Regions from separate parts of the Massilia sp. METH4 genome, predicted to be linked through region 2. Evidence: predicted binding sites of a transcription regulator. Region 2 holds the regulator's gene; each other region holds the start of a gene.
What was found. Region 2 encodes LexA, which represses DNA repair genes until DNA is damaged. Its sites were predicted from a motif close to ACTGTATNNNNATACAGT; they were not measured.
Positions count from the first base shown of each region.

Region 1: a site for LexA is predicted at 4,995-5,012, ahead of V6Z91_RS05260 (putative DNA modification/repair radical SAM protein). Genes of this name have one in related genera too.
Region 3: a site for LexA is predicted at 4,993-5,010, ahead of V6Z91_RS04165 (DNA topoisomerase IV subunit B). Genes of this name have one in related genera too.

Region 1 covers NZ_CP146614.1:1,181,910-1,189,588, forward strand. Annotated here, with positions in the region: gene V6Z91_RS05240 (ABC transporter ATP-binding protein) at 1-39, opposite strand, end outside; gene V6Z91_RS05245 (ABC transporter substrate-binding protein) at 41-1,036, opposite strand; gene V6Z91_RS05250 (TauD/TfdA family dioxygenase) at 1,205-2,119, opposite strand; gene V6Z91_RS05255 (UdgX family uracil-DNA binding protein) at 2,260-3,756, opposite strand; gene V6Z91_RS05260 (putative DNA modification/repair radical SAM protein) at 3,753-4,982, opposite strand; gene can (carbonate dehydratase) at 5,251-5,916, opposite strand; gene dnaJ (molecular chaperone DnaJ) at 6,166-7,284, opposite strand; gene dnaK (molecular chaperone DnaK) at 7,519-7,679, opposite strand, start outside.
Region 2 covers NZ_CP146614.1:184,017-191,695, forward strand. Annotated here, with positions in the region: gene rplI (50S ribosomal protein L9) at 1-191, opposite strand, end outside; gene rpsR (30S ribosomal protein S18) at 225-515, opposite strand; gene priB (primosomal replication protein N) at 517-837, opposite strand; gene rpsF (30S ribosomal protein S6) at 853-1,236, opposite strand; gene lexA (transcriptional repressor LexA) at 1,558-2,235, shown strand; gene V6Z91_RS00910 (hypothetical protein) at 2,480-3,310, opposite strand; gene V6Z91_RS00915 (cystathionine gamma-synthase family protein) at 3,307-4,548, opposite strand; gene purF (amidophosphoribosyltransferase) at 4,700-6,223, opposite strand; gene V6Z91_RS00925 (CvpA family protein) at 6,286-6,774, opposite strand; gene V6Z91_RS00930 (SPOR domain-containing protein) at 6,823-7,679, opposite strand, start outside.
Region 3 covers NZ_CP146614.1:929,934-937,612, forward strand. Annotated here, with positions in the region: gene V6Z91_RS04140 (DUF4118 domain-containing protein) at 1-272, opposite strand, end outside; gene kdpC (potassium-transporting ATPase subunit KdpC) at 291-875, opposite strand; gene kdpB (potassium-transporting ATPase subunit KdpB) at 886-2,973, opposite strand; gene kdpA (potassium-transporting ATPase subunit KdpA) at 2,984-4,696, opposite strand; gene kdpF (K(+)-transporting ATPase subunit F) at 4,693-4,794, opposite strand; gene V6Z91_RS04165 (DNA topoisomerase IV subunit B) at 5,102-7,099, shown strand; gene parC (DNA topoisomerase IV subunit A) at 7,116-7,679, shown strand, end outside.

The DNA of each region.
Region 1 (7,679 bases), 1.0 Mb from region 2:
GCTGTTCACCTGTGGGCGGACGACCTGGAGCGGCGCCATGTCAGCTCCCCTGCCCCACCAGCGGGTCGTCGAAGAAGTAGTCGCGCCAGCTGGCCGGCTTGTTCTTCACGGCGCCCACGCGATGCATGAACTGCGCCAGCGCGAGCGTGTTCTGCGGCGCGATCTTGAAGTGCACTTCCGGCGACTTGAAGATCTTCAGCAGCAGGTTGCGGTCGACCTTGCTCTTGTTGACCTTCAGGTAGATGTCGGCCGCGCCTTCCGGGTTCTTCGCCGCGTAATCGGCCGCCTCGGCCAGGGCCTGCACGAAGGCGCGGTACGTCTTCGGATTCTCCTTGCGGTATTTCTCGGTGGCGTACAACACCGTCGACGACGACGGCCCGCCCTGCACCTCGTAAGAATTGAGCACCACCCGTGCGTTCGGGTTCTGCGCCAGCTCCTGCTCCTGGAACGGCGGCGCGCCGAAGTGGCCGGTGATCTCGGTGCCGCCCGCGATGATGGCGCTGGCCGCGTCCGGATGTGGCAGGGTCTGGGTGATCTTGTCGAGGCGGGCATACTCCTTGTCGCCCCACTGTTTCGCGACGGCCATCTGCAGGATGCGCGACTGCACCGATACGGTGACCGCCGGCAGCGCGATGCGATCCTTGTCCGTGAAATCGGCGATCGACTTGATCTTCGGATTATTGCTGACGAGGTAGTACGGGAAACTGCCCAGCGCCGCCACGCCCCTCACGTTCTGGCGCCCTTTGGTGCGGTCCCACACCGTGACGAGCGGGCCCACCCCGGCACCGGCGATATCGATGCTGCCCGACAGCAGCGCATCGTTGATCGCGGCGCCGCCGGAAAGCTTCTTCCATTCGACCGTCACGTCGACGCCATTCTGCTTGCCGTGTTTCTCGATGAGTTTCTGCTCCTGCGCAATGTTGAGCAGCAGGTAAGTCACGCCGAACTGCTCGGCGATGCGGATGGTGCCTTCAGCTTGCGCGCCGGCGGCCAGCACGAGCGCAAGCGCACCCGCGGCGATCTTCAATCGTTTCATGGTCTTCTTCTTTTCGAAATTTTTCAACCGGTGCCTGGGAGGAGTGATGGCGTGCACGCCATCACCGCTTTATGGGCGCGGAGCATGCTCCGCGAAACCCCCATAAAGCCACCGGTCTTGGAGAAACATTTCCAAAAACCCGGTGCCTGTCACCGGTTGTCGGTTGGGTTAGTAAGGCACGTCGCCCTCGATCGTGGTGCGGTACAGCTTGCGGCGCTGGTCGGCGGGGCAGCCGGCGGCCAGGTGCATCAGCGAGCGGTTGTCCCAGAACACCATGTCGTGCGGTTGCCATTGGTGGCGGTACACGTGCTGCGGCTTCACGCTGTGCGCGAACAGTTCCTTGAGCAGCGCCTCGCTTTCATCCTCGGGGATGCCGACGATGCGGGTGGTGAAGTGCTCGCTGACGAACAGCGCCTGCCGCCCCGTTTCCGGATGCGTGCGCACCACCGGGTGCACCACGGGCTTTACTTCGTCGATCTGCGCCTGCGTGAGGTTCGGGCGCCACGGGCTGCGGCGCTGCAGTTCGCCGTACTGCTTCAGGTAGCTGTGCTCGGCCTTTGCGTAGCGGACCTGGCTCTTCACCGCTTCGGGCAGCGTGTCCCAGGCGAGGTGCATGTTGGCGAACAGCGTGTCGCCTCCTTCGGCCGGCAGTTCCTGCGCATGCAGCATGGAGCCCAGGCTGGGCTTTTCCTTGTACGACAGGTCGGAATGCCAGAAGTGGCCGGCATCGCCCAGGCCGATCGGTTTGCCGTTCTCGACGATGTTCGAGACGACGAGGACTTCCGGATGCCCCGCCAGCTGGAAATTCCTCAGCACATGAATCTGCAAGGGGCCGAACAGGCGGGAGAAGTCCACCTGCTGCTGCGGCGTGATGCGCTGGTCCCGGAACACCAGCACATGGTGCTCCAGGTGGGCGGCATGCAGCTGCAACAGAACCTTGCGGGAGAGTGGCCGTGCCAGGTCGAGGCCAATCACTTCAGCGCCAAGGGGACCATCGAACGGGCGAATGAGCGGCGTGTTTTCCGGAGAAACGGCGACACTCGGGACAGCACTTGGTACTGCGGCACTCAATACTGCGGACATGTGATGCGCTCCAGCTGACGGGGTTCGGAAGCTCGCCCGGCACCGCGCTTTCCACGGCCACGGCACCAGTCGAGTGAGGCCAGTCTATGCCGCGCGCATCATGATGAAAACGAATGCTTTTTGATATCGATATGAGATTTTCAAGCTCCCGGCGACTCGCCGTCGGCCAGCCGCTGCGCCGTTTTCAGGGCTTCGACAATCGCGGCGAATGCCGCATGGCGCGACTCGCGGTCCGGCACGCGCAGCGCGTAAGAGGGGTGGTACGTGACGACCACCATGCGTCCGTCATGCTCGAACGGCGCGCCCATGTAGTCCTTCATCGTCACGCTGCCCGTCTGCAGGATCGACTTCAGCGCCGTGCTGCCCAGCGCCACCAGCACGTCCGGACCGATCGATTCCAGCTCCGCCTCGAGCCAGTAGTGGCAGGCCATCACTTCCTTTTGCGCGGGCGTCTTGTGCAGGCGGCGCTTGCCGCGCGGTTCCCACTTGAAGTGCTTCACGGCGTTCGTCACGTAGACGGTGCGGCGGTCCATGCCCGCTTCGTCCATCGCCTTGTCCAGCAATTCACCGGCCGGGCCGACGAAGGGCTTGCCGGCCAGGTCTTCCTGGTCGCCCGGCTGCTCGCCCACCAGCATGATCTTCGCGCGGCGCGCGCCCTGCCCTCCCACCGCCTGCGTGGCGTTCTGCCACAGGTCGCAGCGCCGGCATTCGTCCAGCGAGCTCGGTTGCTGGCGCTCGGGCGCCGCCTTCTCGGACGAGATCGGAATTGTCGTGCCGCCGCGCTTGCCCACCGTGTCGAGCTGGCCCACCTTGCGGGCGCCAGCGGCAGCCTGCGTCACCATGTGCGGCACCACGGCCGCTTCGGGGAGGTTCTTCCAGAACCGCTGGCGGATATGGCCGTGCATGATGTCCGCATTCAGGCGGGCCGGATTGAAGATGCTGCGGTAGTAGGTGAGCCAGAGGGCTTCGCCGGCATCGTCGAAGTCGGCGGCGCTGCGCGCCAGCGCTTCGCCCGTGTGCAGCGTGGCGCCGTCCCACAGCACGGTGGCGTCGGGCGTGGCGATCATCCAGCTGGTCTTGCCCATGCGCCTGGCGAAGTGCCTGGCCACTTGCGGCAGCACGTCGTGCGCCGGTTCGAACCAGGCGACGAAACGCGGCTCGCCTGCTTCTTCAGGGCGCTCGCGGAAGCGCAGGTACGCATGCATGTCGTGTTCTTCGTGCCGCACGGCCTTCGCCATGTGGTGCAGGCGCGCCCCATCCTCATCCGCCATCGATATGACCTCGTGTTCTCCATGGTGCCAGCGCCACAGCACGCGGTACAGGAAGGCCCAGCGGTCGGGCGCGCGGTAGCAGGCGGCGCTCTGCAGCAGCTCCATCAGCTGCCGTGAAATACGGGGCGGTGGGTCCGAAGACATATCGGGGGTTTGAGCAACCACCTCATCAACTACCTTGCTTCCTGCTACCACTACCGGAGGCATGCCGCTCAGCAGGTCACCACCGCCATCCTGCGTAGACCATTGTACGGATTCGGGTGGCAGGCGGCGCACGATCAAGTCGCGCGCCGCGGCCCGCCATTCGTCGAACGACGTCGCGACGACGGGCTGGCCGGACCGCGCCAGCGCAACCACGTCCGTCATGCCGCCTGCAACTCCGGGAACAGGGCCATTTGCTGGGGCACGTCGGCCATGGCTCGGCGCAGCGTGTCGGAGGGCGTGGTGTCCCGTGCCGGCCGGTAGTCGGCGGTGACGATGAAGGGCGCCACCTTCTTCATGCTGCACTTGAGCCGCGCCAGGTCGGCCCAGCGCACCTGCCGCATGCGGCGCAGCTCGACGATGCGCTGCGCGTTGCGCAGGCCGATGCCTGGAATGCGGGCGATCATCTGCGGTTCCGCGCGGTTCAGATCCATCGGGAAGTGCTCGCGATGCGCGAGCGCCCAGGCCAGCTTGGGGTCGATGTCGAGCGGCAGGTTGCCCGTCGACGGCAACAGTTCCTTCGCCTGGAAGCCGTAGCTGCGCAGCAGGAAGTCAGCCTGGTACAGGCGGTGTTCGCGCAGCAGCGGTGGCGGCGCGGACGGCACGCTCTTCGGGCTTTCGGGAATGGGGCTGAAAGCGCTGTAGTACACGCGCTTCAGTTTGTAGCTGCCGTACAGCGTTTCGGCGGTGGTGAGGATGCGCGCGTCGTCGCTCGCATCGGCCCCCACGATCATCTGCGTGCTCTGCCCGGCCGGCGCGAACTTCGGCGCCTTCGGCTCGGCTTCCTTCTCGTCCAGCTTCAGGCGGATGCTGCCCATCGCCAGCTTGATCGTATGCACGCTCTTTTCGGGGGCGAGCTTTTGCACGCTGTCCTGCGTGGGCAGTTCGATGTTGACGGACAGGCGGTCCGCATAGCGGCCGGCCGCCTCGATCAGGGCCGGGTCGGCGTCGGGAATCGTCTTCAGGTGGATATAGCCGCGGAACTGGTGCACTTCGCGCAGCTCGCGGGCGACGGAAACGAGCTGCTCCATCGTGTAGTCGGCGGACTGGATGATGCCGGAGCTGAGGAACAGGCCGTCGATATAGTTACGCAGGTAGAAGTCGACGGTGAGCTTGACGACTTCCTGCACGGTGAAGCGGGCGCGCGGTACGTTCGACGTGCGGCGATTCACGCAGTACTGGCAATCGTAGATGCAGAAATTGGTGAGCAGGATCTTCAGCAGCGACACGCAGCGGCCGTCGGGCGTGTAGCTGTGGCAGATGCCCATGCCGTTGGTGGCGCCCAGGCCATCCTTGCCTTCGGACGAGCGCTTCGGCGCCCCGCTGCTGGCGCACGACGCATCGTACTTGGCCGCGTCGGCCAGGACTTCCAGTTTGTCGATCAGCTCCATATTCGGCACCCAACTGTACAGATATACAGTATAGCGGAGTCCTGTTCAGGGCACCGCAGGGGCGTCACGAATAGCGGGTCAGCAGCGGTTCAGCGTTGGTGTCAGCCACCTTTTCCAACGGAGAACGTGGCTGACACTGGTTTTCTCGTGAGGTATCGGCGAGCACCGGGGAGAACCGGTGTCGTACACCTTTTCCTGGATGAGGCGCCCAGGAAAAGATGTCCGACACCAAGCCTGCGTTGCCAAGGTGTCGGCACGGGCTTGCGCATCAGGCGCTGTAGTTATTGCTCAGCCGGTCCTTCAGCTTTACTTGCAGCTCCGGCAGTTCGCTGATCGTCATGCCCAGGTCGTGCAGATGGCCGTCGTTGATGCCGTACACCCAGCCGTGTACCGACACTTGCTGGCCGCGGTCCCAGGCGTCCTGCACGATGGTGGTCGAGCACACGTTGACCACTTGCTCGACCACGTTCAGTTCCACCAGCTTTTCGCTGCGCACGCGCTCGTCCAGCACGGTACCCAGGTAGCGCTCGTGCTTCTGGCTTACGTCCTGCACGTGGCGCAGCCAGTTGTCGACGAGGCCCACGCGGGCGCCGGTCAGCGCGGCATGCACGCCCTTGCAGCCATAGTGGCCCACGATGATCACGTGCTTCACCTTCAGCACCTCGATCGCGAACTGCAGCACGGAGAGGCAGTTCAGGTCGGAGTGGACGACGACGTTGGCGATGTTACGGTGCACGAACACGTCGCCCGGCAGCAGGCCGAGCAGTTCATTCGCGGGGACGCGGCTGTCGGAGCAGCCGATCCACAGGTATTCGGGCGAGGCCTGGTTGGCCAGGCGCTGGAAGAATTCCGGGTCGCGCTGGACCATGGACTCGGCCCAGCGGCGGTTGTTGTTCAGGAGTTCCCGCAGGTCGGATGGCTTGGTGTCGCTCATGATATTCCTTTCAGACGTAACAAAGCCGCCGGTTGCTCACTTGCAACGCGGCGGCCGCTTGTGCAACCGGCAGTTTACCCGAATAAAGGCCGGTCGGCCGAACGTACTATTTTGGTAGCGATCCCGAGTCGAGAGACTTCAGTACGCGCATCTCCGCTTCCTACGCGCGCCGCGGGACCTCGAGAAACCGTAATGAGCACCGTAAGCCAGCGGCTGGCGTTGCGCAACAGGTTATCGAGGCCCCACCACTTATTCGAAGAAGTCCTTGACCTTGTCCATCCACGTCTTCGACTGCGGCGAATGCTTCGACCCACCCTCCGCCGTCGCGCGCTCGAACTCGCGCAGCAATTCCTTCTGCTTCTCGGTCAGCTTCACCGGCGTCTCGACGGCCACGTGGCAGAACAGGTCGCCCGGGTAGCCGGAACGCACGCCCTTCACGCCCTTGCCCTTCAGGCGGAACGTCTTGCCGGACTGCGTACCTTCAGGCACGGTGAACGACACCTTGCCGGACAGGGTCGGCACTTCGATCTCGCCGCCCAGCGCCGCCTTGGCGAAGGAGATCGGCATCTCGCAGTGCAGGTCGTCGCCTTCGCGCTGGAACACCGGGTGCGGCTTGATGTGGATTTCCACGTACAGGTCGCCCGGCGGCCCGCCATTGGTACCCGGTTCGCCGTTGCCGGACGAGCGGATGCGCATGCCGTTGTCGATGCCCGCGGGGATCTTCACTTCCAGCGTCTTGTTGCGCTTGATGCGGCCGGCGCCCGAGCAGGCCGGGCACGGTTCCGGAATGATCTTGCCGGTGCCGTGGCACTTCGGGCAGGTCTGCTGGATGCTGAAGAAGCCCTGCTGCATGCGCACCTGACCATGGCCGCCGCAAGTGGAGCAGGTGACCGGCGACGTGCCGGGCTTGGCGCCCGAGCCGTGGCAGGTGTCGCACTTGTCCCAGGCGGGCACGCGGATCGTCGTGTCGTAGCCGTGGGCGGCCTGCTCCAGCGTGATCTCGAGGTTGTAGCGCAGGTCCGCGCCGCGGTAGACCTGAGGCCCGCCGCCGCGCCGGCCGCCGCCGCCGAAGATGTCGCCGAAGATGTCGCCGAAGGCATCGCCGAAGCCGCCGGCACCGAAGCCGCCGCCGCCCATGTTCGGGTCCACGCCGGCGTGACCATAGCGGTCATACGCCTCGCGCTTTTCCGGATTGGTCAGCATCTCGTAGGCTTCCTTGACTTCCTTGAACTTCTCTTCCGCCTCTTTGTTGTCCGGGTTGCGGTCCGGGTGGTACTTCATCGCAAGCTTGCGATAAGCCTTCTTGATCTCTTCTTCGGAGGCATTTTTTGCCAGGCCGAGAATCTCGTAAAAATCACGCTTTGCCATATGCAGGCACCTAACTGAACTGAATAGAAGGGAGACTGTAACAGGGCGCGGATGTTATCGCCACCTGCCGCCGCCGCCCATCGATCGGCACGACGTTGGCGTTGTGAAACAGCCTCAAACCCATACCGGTTATGCAAAAACGCCGAGCGGGCACCGTACAACGGCCGCTCCGCTCGGCGGTGTCAGGAGAATCATGCCGACTTCTCCTGGCCGGTTTCCACGGCTATGCCAGACTTACTTGTTGTCCTTCACTTCCTTGAAGTCGGCGTCGACAACGTCGTCCTGCTGCGCGCGGTTGTCCGAACCGCCGGCCTGCTGGCCAGCACCGGCACCCGCGGCACCCGCGTCGGCACCGCCGCCGGCTGCCTGCTGCGCCTGCATGTCGGCATACATCT
Region 2 (7,679 bases):
GCGGCCAGCTTTTCAGCTGCGGCCTTTTCCAGGTCGGCGCGCTTGGCTTCGAACTCGGCCACGGCGGCCGTGGTGGCACGGCGTGCCAGCTTTTGCGGGATCAGGAAGTTACGTGCGTAGCCGTCCTTGACCTTCACCACGTCGCCCAGGTTGCCGACGTTGATAACTTTTTCCAGCAGAATGATTTGCATAATGTTCTCCAGTTCTATCTGTACTGCTGCCGATTAGGCGTGGTGCAGATCGGTGTACGGCAGCAGGGCCAGGTAGCGTGCGCGCTTGATGGCGGTATCCACTTGGCGCTGGTAGTGCGCCTTGGTGCCGGTCAGGCGTGCCGGCATGATCTTGCCGTTTTCCTGGATGAAATCTTTCAGCGTGTCGACGTCCTTGTAGTCCACTTGCTCAACGCCGGCGGCGGTGAAGCGGCAGAACTTCTTACGCTTGAACAGCGGGTTTTGCTGTTTGCGCTTTTCTTTCAGCTTGGCTTTGTTTTTGTCGAACTTTTTACCGAATGCCATTTTAGGCTCCTGTATCTAAATGTTGTGTCGCCGGGGCGGCACGAAAATCAATGATGTGAAATACCAGGCTCTTGCTGTTGCGGCTGCGCCGGGCGAGGAACCCCGAGAATTCGTAGGTGCCTCCCAGCGGCGCCGCGCTGAACCGGCCGGAGATTTCTCCCGCGGCGACCGCGGCGATCTCGAACTCCGTCTGGCGCGCGATGCCTGCCTCGATCTGCTGCGAACTGTGCTGCAATACTGCATTCACGATCGGCAGCCCGGCGGGGGTATAGCGAATCACTTCCCGCTCGGCGATGAGGCCGGTGACCTTCAGCTCGTTCAGCAAGACTCCCCGGAATTAGGCTGCAGCTGCCGGAGCGGCCGCGGCTTCGGCGCGGTGGCTCTTGGCGGCGTCTTCACGCTGGACCGACTTCATCATCGGCGAAGGAGCGGTTTCCGCTTTCTTCATCTTGACGGTCAGGTGGCGCAGCACGGCATCATTGAATTTGAACGCGGTTTCCAGTTCGACCAGAGTGTCGTTGTCGCACTCGATGTTCATGCAGATGTAGTGTGCCTTGGCCAGCTTCTGGATCGAGTACGCCATTTGACGGCGGCCCCAATCTTCCACGCGGTGCACGTTACCGCCGCGCGAGGTCACGCTGGCCTTGTAACGTTCGATCATCGCGGGCACTTGCTCGCTTTGGTCCGGATGGACGATAAATACGATTTCGTAGTGACGCATGCAAACTCCCTTAAGGACTGTTGATAGCCCACCCCGGCGTCATGACGGGTGTGGGAAGAGGTAAGCCCGCAAGCATAGCAGGTTTTTAGGGGGATTACCAGCCGCCAAGCTGGCGCCAGACCCGGCTGCGAGCCATCTGCCGGTGCAGCCAGGCCCCAGTCATGCGCCCCCTCGGAAAGGGCGCTGCAGGAAATATTTCCAGAAAACCGGTGCCTGTCACGGGTTTTTCAGAATTTTTTCACAACTGAAGCACGTTTCCCCTTGCATTCCATTTGGTACTGTACAAAAATACAGGCTGTCTATATACACAGATATCGCATCATGATCAAGCTCACCGCAAGGCAGGAACAAATTCTCAACCTGATCAGGGATGCCATCGAGTCCACCGGCTTCCCGCCGACGCGCGCCGAGATTGCCGCCGAGTTGGGTTTCAAGTCGGCCAATGCGGCCGAGGAACACCTGAAGGCGCTCGCGCGCAAGGGCGCGATCGAGATCACCGCGGGCACCTCGCGCGGCATCCGGCTGCTGGGCGAGCGCGTCGCGCCGTCCGCCGGGGCCTCGTCGGGCCCGGCACCCGCGCTTTCCGACCAGCTTCCGCAAGTGCCGGCCGGCCTGCTGATGCAGCTGCCGCTGATCGGCCGCGTGGCCGCCGGTTCGCCGATCCTGGCACAGGAAAACCTGGAAAACAGCTACAGCGTCGACCCGGCCCTGTTTTCCGCGAAGCCCGATTTCCTGTTGAAGGTCCGCGGGGAATCGATGCGCGACGTGGGCATCATGGACGGCGACCTGCTGGCCGTGAAAAAGGTCGACAACGCCAAGAATGGCCAGATCGTGGTGGCGCGCATCGGCAACGAAGTGACGGTCAAGCGCTACCGCCGCACCGGTTCCACGATCGAACTGCTGCCGGAAAACCCGGACTTCAAGGTAATCACGGTCACGCCGGAAGACGAATTCGCGCTGGAAGGCCTGGCCGTCGGCCTGCTGCGCACCTGGCACTGATCAGCACCTGCTTTGGCACTGGTGAAGCGCTGAATCGGCACTGATCGTCACCGTTTCCCCTGCCGTGGCCGGCTTGCACTAGCCGGCCGAGCACGCGTTTCGCAAGTGCTGCGGCCACGCCGCGGCGCGCTTTCTTTGCACGTCATTCCGGCAGGTTCATTTCGGCAGGTTCATTTCGGCAGGTGCGTGCTGCGGCGCTCTTCCAGCTGCCGCATCGTCCTGCCGCCGGCTCTCGGCCAGCCGCCTATTTCGACGGCGGCCGCACCGCGACATTGCCGTTGGCCTGGTCCACGAACACGGCATAGCGGCCGAAGAAGTCGGCGCCCAGGATGCCGTCCGGCTGGAAGAAGTCGGGCAGCGGCATCAGGTAGGGCTGGATCGCCACGCCGCCCGGCAACGCCACCGTTACCGTCTGGCACGGCTTGTCGGGCCCGAACAGGTCGCATGGCGAGCGCTGGTCTTTCTGTCTTTCCACGGCCTGCGGCTTGACCAGAGAAATATTCGCTGCCGAATCGAACACCAGGCGGTAGCGCGCCCGCTCGTTCGCCAGCGCGACAACGATGCTTTCATGGACCCGCTCGTGCGGCAGCGCCTGCCAGCCGGGCCCCGGGTCGAGCGGCGCGCCGAAGCGCAGCGTGCGGCTCGACTGGTCGTAGACGAACGGCTGCCGCGCGAACAGGCCGAGGCCGACGACGGAATGCGGCGGCGGCCCGGCACCCTCGCCGATGCTCAAGCCCCACGGCTCGTGGGACACTCCCGTCACTTCGCCGAACGAGACGCCGTTCACGACGAGGTCGGGAATCACGAATTCCTCCTCCTCGCGCACCTTGCCGGCCAGGTCGGCGCTTTTCACTTTCCGGCCCGTCAGTTTCAGGTTGGGGATCTTGGCCATCACCTCCTGCGTCAGGTGCAGCGTGCGCGACGAGCCGATGTCGAACGTGAATGGATAAGTGGCGCCGCCGACCGTCAGCTGCACGACCGGAATGCCCTTCTCCAGCGCCAGCGGCACCGAGACTTCGGCGTGCGCCGCCACGGCGGCACACAGCGCCGCCGCGCCTAGCCAGCGGCGCCTCATGCGTCCAGCGCCAGGCGGAAATCGTCCACCAGGTCGGCCGTATCCTCGATGCCGACCGATACGCGGATCAGCGATTCGGCGATGCCCATCGACGCGCGGCGCTCCGTGCCCATTTCGTAGAAAATCGTGTGCGCGACCGGGATGACGAGCGTGCGGGTGTCGCCCAGGTTGGACGCCGGCACGGCGATCTTCAGGCGGTTCAGGTAATCGAAGCAGTCGATTCCTTCCTTCAATTCAAAGCTGAACAGCGAGCCATAGGCCTTGAACAGCTCGGTGGCGATACCGTGCTGCGGGTGCGACGGCAGGCCGGGATAGTGGACGGCGGCCACGCGCGGATCGGCTTCCAGCATCTCGGCCAGCGCCTTGGCATTGGCGCAGGTGCGCTCCATGCGCAGGGCCAGCGTTTCGGCGCCGACGGCGATGTGGTGCGCCGCCTCAGGCCCCAGCGAAGCGCCGAAGTCGCGCAAGCCCTTGGCGCGGACCTGCGTGATGCCCCACATGGCGGGCGCGGCCTTCTTGTAGTTCTCGAAGATGTTCGGATAGCGGTTCCAGTCATAGGCGCCGGTATCGGTGAGGCTGCCGCCCAGCGCATTGCCGTGGCCGGCGATCGACTTCGTCAGCGAGTTGATGACGAGCCCGGCACCGACCGCCTTCGGGCGGAACAGGTAGGGCGTGGTCATCGTGTTGTCGACGATGTACAGGATGCCTTTTTGCGCGCACAGCTCGCCGATGCGCTTCAGGTCGGCGATCTGCGTGCGCGGATTGGCGATCGTTTCGACGAACACGATGCGCGTGTTTTCCTTCAGCGCGGCTTCGACGTTGGCGACATCGGTCGCGTCGACGAAATCGACGCCGACGCCCTGCCCCGCCACCGTCTGCCACAGGGAGTTCGTGTTACCGAACAGGAACGAGGACGAGACCACATGATCGCCGGCGCGCAGCAGCGCCTGGAATACGGCGCCGATGGCGCCCATGCCGGTGGCGAAGCACAGCGTGGCCACGCCGCCCTCCATCTTGTTGACCTTCTCTTCCAGCGCGGACACCGTGGGATTGCCCTGGCGGCCATAACGGAAACCCGGCTCGCGGCCCTGGAACACGGAAGCGAGCTGGCGCGCATCCGTGTAGCCGAACGCGACAGACGTGTGCACGGGCTTGTGCAGCGACCCCTGCTCGATGGTCTTCTGGCGGTCGCCGTGCAGGATCGTGGTGGTGAAACCGTAGTTTTTCTTGTCGTTCATGTCGTGCGCAATGTGGTTTTAACAACGGGGACAGGCCCCAAGGGGACTGTCCCCGAATTTACATTTCGGTTGTATTACAACGGCAGGGACTGTCCCCGATTTGACATTCGGTGGTTCCGCAACAAAAAGGGCTCCGCGAGGAGCCCTGGGCTTATGCTTCGGTCGCGACCCGATTCAGGTTCAGCTGCGTGCGCGCGGCGTCCTCGACCACCTTGGTCTTCGGATTGTGGCGGGCGTGCTCGATGCGGTCCAGGTAATCGGGCGACACGTCGCCGGTGATGTAGTGGCCGTCGAAGCAGGAAGCCTCGAAGCTCGTCAGTGCCGGGTTGACGTCGGAGATCGCCTTCTTCAGGTCGTCCAGGTCCTGGTAGACCAGCGCGTCGGCCGTGATTTCCTTGCACACTTCCTCGACGGTCCGGCCGTGGGCAATCAGTTCGTCGCGGGTCGGCATGTCGATGCCGTACACGTTCGGGTACAGCACCGGCGGCGCGGCGGAGGCGAAGATGACCTTCTTGGCGCCGGAATCGCGCGCCATCTGCACGATCTCGCGGCTGGTGGTACCGCGCACGATGGAATCGTCGACCAGCAGCACGTTCTTGCCCTTGAACTCGTCGCCGATCGCGTTCAGCTTCTGGCGCACCGATTTCTTGCGCAGCGCCTGGCCGGGCATGATGAAGGTGCGGCCGATGTAGCGGTTCTTGATGAAGCCTTCGCGGTATTCCTTGCCCAGGCGCAGCGCCAGCTGGATGGCGGCGGGGCGCGAGGAATCGGGGATAGGCATCACGACATCGATATCGTCCGCCAGGCCTTCGCGCTTGATCTTCTCGGCCAGGTACTCGCCCATCTTCAGGCGCGTGTTGTAGACCGAGGCGCCGTCGATCACGGAGTCCGGCCGCGCCAGGTACACGTATTCGAACACGCAGGGATTGAGCGTCGGGTTATCGGCGCAGATGCGGCTGTGCAGCTGGTTGTCGGCATCGATGAACACGGCTTCGCCCGGCTTCACGTCGCGCTCGAAGCGGAAGCCGGCGCCTTCGAGCGCCACCGATTCCGAGGCCAGCATGTACTCGGTGCCTTGCTCCGTTTCATTGATGCCCAGGCACAGCGGGCGGATGCCGAACGGATCGCGGAAGCCCAGCAGGCCCACGCCGGCAATCTGCGCCACGGCCGCGTAGCCGCCGCGCACGCGGCGGTTCACCGCCGTGACCGCTTCGAACAGCGTGCCCGAATCGAGCACATAGCCAGTGGTGGCGCGCATGATTTCGTGGGCCAGCACATTCAGCAGTACTTCCGAATCCGAGTCGGTATTGATGTGGCGGCGATCGTTCTTGAACATCTCGTTCTTGAGCTGTTCCCAATTGGTGAGATTGCCGTTATGCGCCAGCGTGATGCCGAACGGCGCGTTGACGTAGAACGGCTGCGCTTCCTCTTCCGACGACGAACCGGCCGTCGGGTAGCGGCAGTGGCCGATGCCAGAATTGCCCATCAGCGAACGCATGTTCCGGGTGCGGAACACGTCACGCACGAGGCCGTTGGCCTTGTGCATCGTAAACATGCTGCTGTGGTTCGTTGCGATACCGGCCGCGTCCTGGCCGCGGTGTTGCAACAGCAGCAGCGCGTCATACAGCAGCTGGTTGACAGGTTGATGGGAAACGACGCCGACGATGCCACACATAAGCTGTGCTCCTAAAGGTGCTACAAGATTGGAAAACTCGATTGGAACTTAGTTGACTGATTCTAAAATTGCACGTGCTGCGCCACGGCAGCTGGCAGGAATGGTTTCACGGTGCGCACGCCCGTTTCCGCGATCGGGGAAAACAGCGCCTGGCGCCAGAAGTCCTGTTGCGGGATCGACGTCATCCCACACAATATGACGCCCGCCAGCACGATTACAAGCCCGCGCCCCAGGCCGAACAGGCCGCCCAGGCCACGGTCCGCCAGGCTCAGGCCGCCCGCCTCGACCAGGGCCGACACGGCCATGGAGAGCAAGCCCATCAGGATACGCACGCCGATGAACAGGGCCAGGAATGCGACGATCAGCCGGATGGTCGCGCCAGGAATCGCGTCCGGCAGCATGTCGGCGAGCGCGGGGCCGTAGGCGTTGGCCACCACGAAGGCCACGATCCAGCCCAGCAGCGAGAGCATCTCCCGCACCAAGCCGCGCAAGGTGCTGACGATGATGGAAGTGATCAGCACGAACAACACCACGTAATCGAAAATCGTCACAGCGGTCTATCACGGTAAAGACAGGATAACGGGCAATATCGGGATGCGTCAGGCGGGGCTCAGGCTGCCGGACAGGCCGATCTTCTGTAGCTTGGCCTTGGCCTTTTCCGCTTCTTCGCGGCTGCTGAACGGGCCCACTTTCACGCGGGTCAACTCGCCCGATGGCGACTTCTGCGTGAACGACTTGATGCCGGCGTCGCGCAGCTTGCCCTGCAATTCCTCGACCTTGTCCTTGGCGGCCAGCGCGGCCACCTGGATCACGTAGCGCCCTGAGTCGGCGGGCGCCGGGGCTGGCTTGCCCTCCAGCAGCGCCAATGCGCGGGCGGCGTCATCCGTCTTCGGCTTCGCTTCGGGCTTGGCTTCCGGCTTCTTCGGTTCAGGCTTGGCTTCGGCCACCTTCTTCGGCTCGGGCTTGGGTTCCGGCTTGGGTTCGGGCTTCTGTTCGGGCTTGGTCTCGTGCTTCGGTTCCGGCTTGTGCTCGGCCAGCTTCGGTGCCCCGGCCTTCGGTTCGGCCTTCTGCGCCACGGCCTGCGGCGGCTCGGCCCGGCGCGGCGGCGGCGTCACCACCGGCGTATTGTCTTCCGGCTCGACGATTTCCTCGCTCTGGTCGAGCGCCTCGGCCTGGGCCGTCTTCGCCTCGACGGCCGGGTCCACTGCCGGCTCCGGCTCGACCGTGGGCTTCGCGGCCTGCGGCTTTTCCTTGGAAGGAATCTGGATCGCGATATCGTTGGCCAGCGGCTTCGGCTCCGAGTCCAGCACCATCGGCAAGCCGATCGCCACGGCGAGCGCCAGCGCGATGGCGCCTACCAGGCGGCGGCGCGCGCGCTTCTTCTCGGGCAGTACGGGATCGGCCGCATCCTTGCGGCCGCGGCCACGGGTTGCGCCCGGGACCGCCCCGGCCTCGT
Region 3 (7,679 bases), 750 kb from region 2:
CGCCAGGCCATGGACCTGGGCGGCAGCACCTCCAGCGAATCGAGCAGCGCGGCCGTTTCGCCGCGGCCATGTGTTTCGACGATGCCTACCAGCGGCCGCATGCCCTCGGCCTGCAGCTTGCGCGCCGCCGACAGCATCGCGTACGTCTTGCCCACGCCGGCGGAAGCGCCGAAATAGACGCGCAGCCGGCCCCGCGCGGCGCGCTGTTCGCGGGCCTGGACCTGCGCCAGCAAGGTGTCCGGGTCGGGGCGTTGGCTGTCGATGGGGATCATGCGCGGCAGTGTAGACGATTACAGTGTGTCGAGGGCCAGCGCATCTAAAGCCATATTCAGGGCCAGCACATTCACCTTCGGTTCGCCGAGAAAGCCGAACAGCGGCCGGTCGGCGTGGCGTTCGATCAGCTCCCGCACGCGCGCCGGGTCGATGCCGCGGGCGCGCGCCACGCGGTTCGCCTGGTACTTCGCGGCGGCCAGGCTGATGTCGGGATCGATGCCGCTGGCCGATGCCGTCACGAGATCGACCGGTACCGGTGCCGTGTTGCGGGGGTCGAGCTCGCGCAGCGCCGCGATGCGCCCCTTCACGGCATCGATCAGCGCCGGGTTCAGCGGCCCCTGGTTCGATCCGGACGAGCCGGCCGCATTGTTCGGCTGCGGCGCCGTGGCCGACGGGCGGCCCCGGAAGTAGCGCGGCGAGGTGAATGCCTGGCCGATCAGGCGGGAACCGACGGCCTGGCCGTCGCGGACAACGAGGCTGCCGGCGGCCCGGTCGGACCAGGCGACCTTGCCGAAGCCCGTCACCGCGTACGGATAGACGATGCCGCAGACGAGTGTAAGAGCGGCGAAGATGGTCACGGCGGGGCGGAGATGGGAAATCATGACGATCCTTTCAGACGAGGTTCAGCGCGGCCAGCGCCATGTCGATCAGCTTGATGCCGATAAAGGGCAGCACGAGGCCGCCCAGGCCGTACACGAGCAGGTTGCGGCGCAGCAGCACGGCGGCGCCCAGGGCCCGGTACTTCACGCCCTTCAACGCCAGCGGGATCAGGAACACGATGATCAGCGCATTGAAGATCACGGCGGACATGATCGCCGAGTCGGGGCTGGCGAGCGCCATCACGTTCAGGCTGTTCAGCTGCGGGTAGGTGCCCACGAAGGCGGCCGGGATGATGGCGAAGTACTTCGCCACGTCGTTGGCGACCGAGAACGTGGTCAGCGCACCGCGCGTCATCAGCATCTGCTTGCCGATCTCCACGATCTCCAGCAGCTTGGTCGGGTTCGAGTCCAGGTCGACCATATTGCCCGCCTCCTTGGCGGCCTGGGTGCCCGTGTTCATTGCCACCGCCACGTCGGCCTGGGCCAGGGCCGGCGCGTCGTTGGTGCCGTCGCCCGTCATCGCCACCAGCCGGCCCTCGGCCTGCTGACTGCGGATCAGCTTCAATTTATCTTCCGGCGTCGCTTCGGCCAGGAAGTCGTCCACGCCCGCCTCGGCGGCGATCGCCGACGCCGTGAGCCGGTTGTCGCCCGTGATCATCACGGTGCGGATGCCCATCCTGCGCAGTTCGGCGAAGCGCTCGCGGATGCCGGCCTTGACGATGTCCTTCAGCTCGACCACGCCCATCACCCGGCCGTCGTCCACGACGACGAGCGGCGTGCTGCCGCGGCGCGCCACGTCGTCCGCCAGCCTTGCCACCTCGCCCGGCCAGCGCCCGCCCTGCGTTTCCACGTAGCGGCGGATCGTGTCCATCGCGCCCTTGCGCACCTGCCGTTCGCCAATATCGGCGCCGCTCATGCGCGTCTGTGCCGTGAATTCCACGAACGCGATCTCGCCGCCACCGCCCACGGCCGCCAGCTCGTGCTCGCGTTCATCGATCGTGAATCTCTGGCGCGCGAGCACCACGATGCTGCGCCCTTCCGGCGTTTCGTCGGCCATCGAGGCGAGGCGCGCCGAGCGCGCCAGCTGCTCTTCGGTCACGCCGGGCGCCGGCAGGAAGGCCGACGCCTGGCGGTTGCCGTGCGTGATCGTGCCCGTCTTGTCGAGCAGGAGCACGTCCACGTCGCCGGCCGCTTCCACGGCGCGGCCCGACGTGGCGATCACGTTCGCGCCCATCATGCGGCTCATGCCGGCCACGCCGATCGCCGACAGCAGGCCGCCGATCGTGGTGGGGATCAGGCACACGAGGAGCGCGATCAGCACGGTGACCGTCACGGGCGTGCCACTGCCCGCCGCCGCCACGGAGAACAGCGAGAACGGCAGCAGGGTCACCGTCACCACGAGGAACACGATGGTCAGCGCGACCAGGAGGATCGTCAGGGCGATCTCGTTCGGCGTCTTCTGGCGCCTGGCCCCCTCCACCATCGAGATCATGCGGTCGATGAATGCCTCCCCCGGATCGACGGAAACGCGGACCACGAGCCAGTCCGACAGCACGCGGGTGCCACCCGTGACGGACGAGAAATCGCCGCCGGATTCGCGGATCACGGGCGCCGATTCGCCCGTGATGGCGCTTTCGTCGACGGAAGCGACGCCTTCGATCACCTCGCCGTCGGCCGGGATCACGTCGCCGGCTTCCACCAGTACCGTCATGCCCTTGCGCAGGTCCGTGGCCGGCACGGGCAGCCATGTGGTGCCGTACTTCGGCGTGGCCAGCTTCTTCGCCGTGACCGTGGCCTTCAGCGCCCGCAGCGACGCGGCCTGCGCCTTGCTGCGCCCTTCGGCCAGCGCCTCGGCGAAGTTCGCGAACAGCACCGTGAACCACAGCCACACGGCAATCGCGAGAATGAAGCCGGCATTTGCGTCACCCGGCACCTCGCCCTCCCCGCCCAGCGCCTGGGCGGCCAGCAGCGTGGTGGCGATGCTGCCCACGTAGACGACGAACATGACCGGGCTTCTCAGCTGCGCGCGCGGGTGCAGCTTGCGCATCGCGTCCAGCAGGGCCGGGCCGATGAGCTGGCGGTCGAACAATGTCCTGTTCATTTCAAACCTCTCATTGGAAAAGTTGCAGGTGCTCGACGACCGGGCCCAGCGCCAGCGCCGGCACGTAATTGAGCACGCCCACCAGCAGCACCACGCCGATCAGCAGGGCGACGAACAGCGGGCCGTGCGTGGGCATCGTGCCGCTGGTGACGGGCAGCCGCGCCTTGGCCGCCAGCGAGCCGGCAATGGCCAGCACGGGCACGATCACGGCGAAGCGGCCGAACCACATGGCGATCGCCAGCATCGTGTTGTAGAACGGCGTGTTGGCCGACAGCCCGGCGAACGCGCTGCCGTTGTTGTTGGCGGCGGAGCTGAACGCATACAGGATCTCGGAAAAGCCGTGCGCGCCCGGGTTGGCGATGCCGGCCATGCCGGCGGCCGAGACTACCGCGATGGCGGTGCCGGACAGCACGAGCACGGGCGTGACGAGGATGGCGATCGACGTCATCTTCATCTCATACGCCTGCACCTTCTTGCCCAGGTATTCCGGCGTGCGGCCGATCATCAGCCCGGCGATGAACACGGCCAGGATCGCGAACACCAGCATGCCGTACAGGCCAGAACCCACGCCGCCGAAGATCACCTCGCCGAACTGCATCAGCAGCAGCGGCACCGCGCCGCCCAGCGGCATCAGCGAATCGTGCATGGCGTTGACCGCGCCGCACGAGGCGGCCGTGGTCACGGCGGCGAACAGCGACGAGGCGGCGATGCCGAAGCGGGTTTCCTTGCCTTCCATGTTGCCGCCGGCTTGCAGGCTGCTCGCCACCTGGTCTACGCCGAGCGCTTGCAACGCGGGATGCGCTTGCTGCTCGGCGGCGAACACCACGAGCGTCATCAGCACGAAGACGACCGTCATGGCGGCCAGCACGGCCCAGCCCTGGCGGATGTCGCCGACCATGCGGCCAAAGGCGAAGCACAGCGCGGTCGGAATCAGGAAGATGGCGATCATTTGCGCGAAATTCGTCAGCGCCGTGGGGTTCTCGAACGGATGCGCCGAGTTGGCGTTGAAGAAGCCGCCGCCGTTCGTGCCCAGCAGCTTGATCGCTTCCTGCGACGCGACGGGCCCCATGGCGATCGTCTGCGTGCCGCCGTCGAGCGTGGCGAACGTGCGGTAGGCGTCGAAGTTCTGGATCACGCCCTGGCTCATCAGGAACAGCGCGAACAGCAGCGACAGCGGCAGCAGCACGTACAGCGTGGCGCGGGTGACGTCGACCCAGAAGTTGCCGATCGAGGCGCTGGACTTGCCGGCGAAGCCGCGGATCAGCGCAAACACGACGGCGATGCCGGTGGCCGCGGACAGGAAGTTCTGGCCGGCCAGCGCCACCATCTGCGTCAGGTAGCTCATCGTCTGCTCGCCCGCGTAGCCCTGCCAGTTCGTGTTGGCGACGAAGCTCACGGCCGTGTTGAACGAGGAATCGGGGTTCACGTTGCCCAGGCCTTGCGGATTGAGCGGGAGCCACGCTTGCAGCCTTTGCACGCCGTAGACGAACAGCGTGCCGAGGGTATTGAAGACGACCAGCGCGATCGCGTAGGCTTTCCAATCCTGCGCGCCATGTACGCCGGCGAGCCGGTACAGGCCCCGCTCGGCCCCGTGCAGCCAGCCCAGGCGGCGAACCGGCACATCGGCGTCGCCAACGCGGGCAAGATACGCGCCCAGCGGCCAGGCCAGCGCCAGCAGCACGGCCAGGAATACCGCCAACAGCGTCAAGGATTGCGCAGTCACAGGTCCTCCGCTTTCAGCAGCGCCACCAGCAGGTAGACGAGCAGGCCGGCGGCGGTAACGGCGCCGACCGCGTAGACGAGGTTCATGACCAGGTTCATGACGATTCGCCCAGCCGCGCGCAGGCGACCGCCATGCCGCACACGAGTGCCGCGCAGGCGCCGATCGCGGCAATGAAAATGATGTCCATCGCTTCCCTTCAAGGGTTGTTGTCAGGGAAATCAGCTTATCGACGGGGGTCTAAAAACGGGGTAAAGACTTGCTGGCGAGGTATAAACAAGGTATAAAAACGCCTTTTTACTGTATATTCATACAGTCATCGGCAGGATGGGCAGCGAGAGCGCTTGCTTTCCCGCCCGGCGCCTCGGCTAGAATGCCGGACTAACTCAAAACCGCAACAAGTCAAGTATGGCCACGAAAAAACCTGTTTCCGACTACAGCGAATCATCGATCCGCGTGCTGAAGGGCCTGGAGCCTGTCAAGCAGCGCCCCGGCATGTATACCCGCACGGAAAATCCGCTGCACATCATCCAGGAGGTGATCGACAACGCATCGGACGAAGCGCTGGGCGGCCATTGCCGGAACATCGTCGTCACGCAGAATGCGGACGGCAGCATCACCGTCGAGGATGACGGCCGCGGCATCCCCGTCGGCCTGCACCCGGAAGAAAACGTGCCCACGGTGGAAATCGTGTTCACCCGCCTGCACGCCGGCGGCAAGTTCGACAAGGGCTCGGGCGGCGCCTATGCGTTCTCGGGCGGCCTGCACGGCGTGGGCGTCTCCGTCACCAACGCGCTGTCCAAGCGCCTGGAAATCAATGTGTGGCGCAAGGACGACAAGGGCAACGGATACCACACGATCGCGTTCGAGAACGGCGACCTGGTGCAACCGCTGACCTCCGGCCCGGCGCCGAAGGATGGTAAAAAGTCCGGCACGCGCGTCACCGCCTGGCCCGACCCGAAATATTTCGATTCGCCGCTGATCTCGCAGGTCGAGCTGCAACGGCTGCTGCGCTCGAAGGCGGTGCTGCTGCCGGGTGTTTCCGTCACGCTCAAGAATGAGAAGACGGGCGATTCGCAGACGTGGCAATACAACGACGGCCTGCGCGGCTACCTTACCGAAGCGCTGGCGCAGAGCGGCAATGGCGAAACCTTCGTGCCCCTGTTCGAAGGCGAGCAATTCGCCGGCCCCGATGCGGAAGGCTTTGCCGAGGGCGAAGGCGCCTCGTGGGTGGTGGCGTGGACGGAAGAAGGCTCGATCATGCGCGAGTCCTACGTGAACCTGATCCCCACTCCGAACGGCGGCACCCACGAATCGGGCCTGCGCGAAGGCTTGTTCGGCGCCATGAAGAACTTCGTGGAGCTGCACTCGCTGCTGCCGAAGGGCGTCAAATTGCTGCCGGAAGACGTGTTCGCGCGCGCTTCCTTCGTGTTGTCTGCCAAGGTGCTGGACCCGCAGTTCCAGGGCCAGATCAAGGAGCGCCTGAACTCGCGCGATGCGGTGCGCCTCGTCTCGACCTTCTCCAAGCCGGCGCTGGAACTGTGGCTGAACCAGCACATCGACTGGGGCAAGAAGCTGGCCGAACTCGTCATCAAGCAGGCGCAATCGCGCCTGCGCTCGGCGCAGAAGGTGGAAAAGAAGAAGTCGTCCGGCGTGGCCGTGTTGCCGGGCAAGCTGACCGATTGCGAATCCACCGACGTGTCGCGCACGGAACTGTTCCTCGTCGAGGGTGACTCGGCGGGCGGTTCGGCGAAGATGGGCCGCGACAAGGAATTCCAGGCGATCCTGCCGCTGCGCGGCAAGGTGCTGAACTCCTGGGAAACGGACCGCGACCGCCTGTTCGCCAACAACGAGATCCACGATATCGCCGTGGCGATCGGCGTGGACCCGCACAGCTTCGGCGATACGCCAGACCTGTCGAACCTCCGCTACGGCAAGATCTGCATCCTGTCGGACGCGGACGTGGACGGCTCGCACATCCAGGTGCTGCTGCTCACGCTGTTCTTCCGCCACTTCCCGGCGCTGATCCAGAACGGCAATATCTGCGTGGCGCGCCCGCCGCTGTACCGCGTGGACGCGCCGGCGCGCGGCAAGAAGCCGATCCAGAAACTGTACGCCCTCGATGACGGCGAGCTGACGGCGATCGAGGACAAGCTGCGCAAGGATGGCCTGAAGGATGGCAGCTGGACCATTTCCCGCTTCAAGGGCCTGGGCGAGATGAACGCCGAGCAGCTGTGGGAAACCACGATGAACCCGGACACGCGGCGCCTGTTGCCGGTGGCGTTCGGCGACTACGCGCCCACCGAGGCCGCGGCCCGCTTCAACATGCTGATGGGTAAAGGCGAAGCCGCCGCCCGCCGCGCATGGATCGAGGAACACGGCAACGAAGTCGAAGCAGATATCTAAAATTTGAAGAAGCACCATGAGCCAAGCAAACCTTTTTGACGCACCGCTGCCGGAAGAACCCGGCAATAACGGCAATGGCGGCGACGGCGGCGAATCGCTGACCCTCTCGACCTTTGCCGAACGCGCCTACCTCGACTACGCGATCTCCGTGGTGAAGGGCCGCGCCCTGCCCGACGTGTGCGACGGCCAGAAGCCCGTGCAGCGCCGCATCCTGTACTCGATGAACGAGCTGGGGCTGAACGCCACGGCGAAACCGCGCAAGTCGGCCACCGTGGTCGGCGACGTGCTGGGTAAATTGCACCCGCACGGCGACCAGTCCGTGTACGACGCGCTGGTGCGCATGGCGCAGGACTTTTCGCTGCGTTACCCGCTGATCGATGGCCAGGGCAACTTCGGCTCGCGCGACGGCGACGGCGCCGCGGCGATGCGTTACACGGAAGCCCGCCTGACGCCGATCGCCAAGCTGCTGCTGGACGAGATCGACCAGGGCACCGTGGATTTCATCCCGAACTACGACGGCTCGACGGAAGAGCCGGCGCTGCTGCCGGCACGCCTGCCGATGACGCTGCTGAACGGCGCG